2 regions of the Streptomyces sp. NPDC057543 genome follow, and region 1 is predicted to be linked to the other one. Evidence: riboswitches for the same ligand, from Rfam matches in the RefSeq annotation. Region 1 holds a riboswitch; the other holds the start of a gene.

Evidence for each region. A riboswitch is a leader RNA that binds a small molecule or an ion and turns the genes downstream of it on or off. The one in region 1 is predicted to bind thiamine pyrophosphate.
Region 2: linked by a shared signal. The riboswitch ahead of ACFU8Q_RS16325 (thiamine ABC transporter substrate binding subunit) and the one ahead of thiO (glycine oxidase ThiO) in region 1 are both predicted to bind thiamine pyrophosphate.

Annotation. Positions count from the first base shown of each region.
Region 1 covers NZ_JBHVFF010000040.1:22,769-25,616, forward strand. The annotation lists gene ACFU8Q_RS10055 (thiazole synthase) at 1-623, opposite strand, end outside; gene thiS (sulfur carrier protein ThiS) at 626-898, opposite strand; gene thiO (glycine oxidase ThiO) at 895-2,079, opposite strand; TPP riboswitch at 2,077-2,190, opposite strand; gene ACFU8Q_RS10070 (hypothetical protein) at 2,242-2,586, shown strand; gene ACFU8Q_RS10075 (NAD(P)/FAD-dependent oxidoreductase) at 2,615-2,848, shown strand, end outside.
Region 2 covers NZ_JBHVFF010000081.1:16,841-19,688, forward strand. The annotation lists gene ACFU8Q_RS16320 (ABC transporter permease) at 1-11, opposite strand, end outside; gene ACFU8Q_RS16325 (thiamine ABC transporter substrate binding subunit) at 173-1,285, opposite strand; TPP riboswitch at 1,359-1,475, opposite strand; gene rlmN (23S rRNA (adenine(2503)-C(2))-methyltransferase RlmN) at 1,531-2,637, opposite strand.

The sequences.
Region 1 (2,848 bases):
GACGCCAGCATCACCGCCGCGCACCCCAGCTCCATCGCGAGCGCCGCGTCCGAGGCGGTCCCGGCGCCCGCGTCGAGAATCACCGGCACCCGGGCCTGCTCGACGATCAGCTGGAAGTTGTGCGGATTGCGGATGCCGAGGCCGGAGCCGATGGGGGAGCCGAGGGGCATGACCGCCGCGCACCCCACGTCCTGGAGCCTGCGGGCCAGCACCGGGTCGTCATTGGTGTACGGCAGCACGGTGAAGCCGTCGTCCACCAGGGTCTCCGCGGCGTCCAGCAGCTCGATCGGATCGGGCAGCAGGGTCCGCTCGTCGGCCACCACCTCCAGCTTGATCCAGTCGGTGCCGAGCGCCTCGCGGGCCAGCCGGGCGGTCAGCACGGCCTCGCCCGCGGTGAAACAGCCCGCCGTGTTCGGCAGGACGCGGATGGAGAGCCGCTGGAGGACGGAGAGCACCGAGCCCTGCACGGTCGGGTCGAGGCGGCGCATCGCGACGGTGGTCAGCTCGGTGCCGGAGGCGGTCAGGGAACGCTCCAGCACGTCGAGGCTGGGTGCCCCGCCCGTTCCCATGATCAGCCGGGAGCCGAAGGCGGTGTCGCCGAGGGAGAAGAGGTCGTCGGCCATCGTCAGCCTCCCTGGACCGCGGTCAGGACCTCGATGCGGTCGCCGTCGCCGAGCACGGTGGCGGACCACCGGCCGCGCGGGACGACGGTCTCGTTGACGGCGGCGGCGACGCCGGAGTGCGCCGTGGTCAGGGTGGCGGCAAGGGCGTCCAGGGTGGTGCCCGGGGCGAGGAGACGGACCTCGCCGTTCACGGACACGGAGACGTGTGCGGGATCGGTGGGCGATGCGGGCCGGGGGCGGGGCGCGGGCTCGGAGAGGGGCGCGGGCTCGGTCATGCGGGCTGTTCCTGACGTGCGGGGGCGGCGGCGGGCGGGAAGCGGTTCGGGGTGAAGGGGCGGGCCGGCTCGGGCAGCTCGCCGTCGGCCAGCAGCGCCGCCATGACGTCGCCGGTGACGGGGGTGAGGAGCACCCCGTTGCGGTGGTGGCCGGTGGCGAGGTGGAGGCCGGGCAGGGCGGTGGGGCCGAGCAGCGGGGCGTTGTCGGGGGAGGCGGGGCGCAGGCCGGCGCGGGTCTCGGTGAGCGGCAGCTCGGTGATGCCGGGCACCAGTTCGTGGGCGTCCCGCAGCAGCTCGTAGACGCCGCCCGCGGTGACGGTGGTGTCCCAGCCCATCTCCTCGCTGGTGGCGCCGACGACCAGTTCGCCGTTCTCCCGCGGTACGAGATAGACATGGCTGCCCCGGACCACGGCCCGGACCGTCCGGGTGAGGAAAGGGGCGTACGGGGCGGGCACGGTCAGCCGCAGCACCTGCCCCTTCACCGGCCGGATCGGCGGCACGACCTCGTCCGGCAGCCCCGGCAGCCGCCCACTGAGGCTGCCCGCGGCGAGCACGACCTGGTCGGCGCCGAGCTCCGTGCCCCCGGCGAGCACGGCTCCGGCGGCCCGGTCTCGCACGACCGTCAGGCGCTCCACCCGGTCGCGGTGGAAGACCACCCCGGCCCGCTCGCAGGCGGTCAGCAGCGCGGCGGCCAGCCGGCGCGGATCGATCTGGTGGTCACCGTCGACCCGCAGACCGCCGCGGACGCCGGGCGCGAGCATCGGCTCCAGACGGCGGCATTCGCGGCCCGTGAGCCACTCCGACTCCAGGCCCGAACGCCGCTGCAGAGCGTGCAGATCCCGCAGATGGGTGCGGTCGTCGGAGTCCAGCGCGACGGCCAGGGTGCCGCAGGCGCGGAAGCCGGTCTCCCGCCCGCTCGCCGCTTCCAGTTCGGCCGCGAAGGCCGGATAGCGCGCGGCCGAGGCGACATTGAGCGCCAGCAGCATCTGTTCGCCGTAGTGGAGTTCGGTGACGGCGGCCAGCATGCCGGCCGCCACCCGGGCGGCCCCGCCACCCGGTTCGGGGTCGGCGACCGCGATGCGCAGTCCGCGTTGCGCGGCCCGCCAGGCGGTCACCAGGCCGATGATCCCGCCCCCGATGACGAGGACGTCGGATCCGTTTCCGTTCCGAGAAGAACGCATGGGCGTCCAGCCCCTCCCTTCGCCGGCATGACCCGGATCAGGTTCGTACGGTCGGAGGCCGCCCCAGCCTCCCTCTCAGCCCGGTGCGTCCGGGCTCCCGCGAGTGTTTTACGTTGGCCACCCTAAACCCCGCCTTCCAGCCCCTGTAAGGGAGCAGCCACCGTGGCCCGTTCGCTCGACGGACTCGTCCTCTCACCGGTCGCCGACCAGGCCCCGGGCCAGGTCGGTACCCGTACCCGCTTCACGTACCACGAGGCGGACGGCCGGATCTGGGCCGAGTACGCCGGCGGCGACGTGGTCCGCGGCCATCTCGTCGGCACCCGCGTCGACGACACCCTCGATTTCAGGTACGTCCAGCTGAAGCACGACGGAACGACGTCTTCCGGCCACTGTGTCTCCACCGTCGTCGACCTCGCGGACGGCCGGGTTCGACTGGACGAGCGATGGGAGTGGGAGTCGCAGGAGGGCAGTGGGACCAGCACGGTGGAACAGATCCCTCTTTCTTGACGGTTCGTCAGATGCGTAAGGTGTACGGGTGAGCGAGCAGCAGCAGTCAGAGCAGCCGGGTCGGCGCGCGGGACGCCGCGTCGTCATCGTCGGCGCGGGCATGGCCGGTGTGCAGACGGCGGTGGCCCTGCGGGAACAGGGCTTCACCGGCCCCGTCGCCCTGATCGGCGCCGAACCGCACCAGCCCTACGACCGGCCCCCGCTGTCCAAGGCGGTGCTGCTCGGCGAAGCCGAGGACTCCGCCTTCGACGTCGACTTCGAT
Region 2 (2,848 bases), on a different contig from region 1:
GGCAGGGCCATCAGGCCGAGCCGCACCGCGCTCCCGCGCCGCGCCGTCGCGCGCGCGACGTCCGCGTGCCCGGAGCGGCCGCGCGGCTCCTCACCACGCGGCCCGTCCTGGTGCGCACCCGTCCCGCCCGGGCCCTTCCCGCCCGCGTCCGTTCCGCGTACGGGTGTCTTCGCTACTTCACTACGAGCGAGGACCACGACTGGACCCACTGCTCACGGTTCTTGGAGATCTTGTCCGGGGCGACGGTCGTCGGTCTGTCCACCGTCGCGCCGAACTTCGTGAAGAGCTCCGGCAGTTTGGCGCCCTTGGTGACCGGGTTCACGAACATGTTGAGCGGCATGTCCTCCTGGAACCTCTTGCTGATCAGGAAGTCCAGCAGGGCCTTGCCGCCCGCCTCGTTCTTCGCACCGTTCAGCAGCCCCGCGAACTCGATCTGGCGGAAGCAGGTCCCGGTGGCGACCCCGGTCGGGGCGGTGGTGGGTTGCGGCTTCGCGTAGAGCACCTCGACGGGCGGGCTGGAGGCGTACGAGACGACGAGCGGCCGGTCGGCCTTGGCCTTCTTGCCGCCCGCGGAGCCGGAGAACTCCTCGTTGTACGCCTGCTCCCAGCCGTCGACGACCTTGACGCCGTTGCTCTTCAGCTTCTTCCAGTAGTCCTGGTAGCCCTTCTCGCCGTAGGTGGCGACGGTGCCGAGGAGGAAGCCGAGGCCGGGCGAGGAGGTCTGGGCGTTCTCGGTGACGAGGAGGTTCTTGTACGCGGGCTTCGTCAGGTCCTCGAAGGACTGCGGCGGCGCGAGCTTCTTGTCGGCGAAGTACTTCTTGTCGTAGTTGACGCAGATGTCGCCGGTGTCGATCGGGGTGACCCGGTGCTCGGCGGCGTCGAGTTGCGTATCGGACGCCACCTGATCGATGCCCTTCGCCTCGTACGGCGTGAAGAGGCCGCTGTCGAGGGCGCGGGAGAGCAGGGTGTTGTCGACGCCGAAGAACACATCACCGCGCGGGGAGCCCTTGGTCAGGATCTCCTGGTTGAGCGCGACACCCGCGTCGCCGCTCTTCAGTACCTTGACGGTGTAGCCGGTCTGCTCGGTGAACTCCTTCAGCACGTCCTTGGAGACGTTGAAGGAGTCATGGCTGACGAGCGTCACGGTCTTCGAGCCCGAGCTCTTCGTGGAGCCGGAGCCGGAGTCCGACGTGTCGGAACTCCCGCATCCGGCAAGTGCGGTGACGCCGAGCGCGGTGGCAACGGCCGTCGCCGCGAGCTGCTTGGTTCTGCGCGTGGTGCTCATTGTGGATTCCTCCTGGGTTTTGGCCAGGAAGAGACGCGGCCCTGCCCACGGGAGGCGGGCAGGGCGCAACAGCATGAGTTGATGACCGAACTTCCTACCCGGAATGACCCGGGCGAGGTTCAGAGGGTCTGCGGCCGACCTGTCCTCGGTGCCGCACTCTCAGCGCTGTGGCGCTCCCCTGTCGGAATATGAAGTTGATTCTATGAAGTTGATTTCAGGCCCAGGTTACACGGGTCGTTCCGGCCTCAGCGCTCGGCTGCCGCCAACTGCCCGCAGGCGCCGTCGATCTCCTGGCCACGGGTGTCCCGCACGGTCACCGGCACCCCGTGTGCCGCGATCGCCTCGACGAAGGCCTTCTCGTCCTCAGGACGCGACGCGGTCCACTTGGACCCTGGCGTGGGGTTCAGCGGGATCAGGTTGACGTGCACCCGCCTCCCCTTGAGGAGCCGGCCGAGCCGATCGCCGCGCCAGGCCTGGTCATTGATGTCCCTGATCAGCGCGTATTCGATGGAGATGCGGCGGCCGGACTTCTCCGCGTACTCCCACGCGGCGTCCAGCACCTCACGCACCTTCCACCGCGTGTTCACGGGGACGAGCGTGTCGCGCAGCTCGTCGTCCGGGGCGTGCAGCGAGACGGCGAGACGGCACTTGAAGCCCTCGTCGGCGAAGCGGAGCATCGCGGGCACCAGGCCGACGGTGGAGACGGTGATCCCGCGCTGTGAGAGCCCCAGCCCGTCCGGCTCCGGGTCGGTCAGCCGGCGGATGGCACCGACCACCCGCTTGTAGTTGGCGAGCGGTTCGCCCATGCCCATGAAGACGATGTTGGAGAGCCGCGCCGGGCCCCCCGGGACCTCCCCGTCGCGCAGCGCACGCATGCCGTCCACGATCTGGTGCACGATCTCGGCGGTCGACAGATTGCGGTCGAGACCGGCCTGCCCCGTGGCGCAGAACGGGCAGTTCATCCCGCATCCCGCCTGTGACGAGATGCACATCGTCACCCGCTCCGGGTAGCGCATCAGGACGGACTCGACGAGCGTCCCGTCGTGCAGCTTCCACAGCGTCTTACGGGTGGTGTCGTCGTCACAGCTGATGTGGCGGACCACGGACATCAGGTCGGGGAACATCGCTTCGGCGAGCTTGTCCCGCGAACCGGCCGGGATGTTGGTCCACTCCGCCGGGTCGTGCGCGTACCGCGCGAAGTAGTGCTGCGAGAGCTGCTGGGCGCGGAACGGCTTCTCGCCGATCGCGGCAACGGCTTCCTTGCGCTCGGCGGGTGTGAGGTCGGCGAGATGCCGCGGCGGCTTCTTGGCTCCGCGGGGCGCGACAAAAGTGAGTTCTCCGGGCTTAGGCATGGTCCGTCCAGTGTCGCAGACACGCCGTGGTAGTAGACGTCGTCGCCACCTCAGGCGCGGCCAGGCCCGACCGCGGCCGGTCGACGTTGGTCGTTGTCAGTCGACGTCGGCGGCCCTATGACGGCCCACAGACGGCCCCGGCAGGGGGGCGAGGGTGACCGATCGCACCAAAGGCGAGTGGTACACGCAGCGTCTCACCGAGTCCAAAATC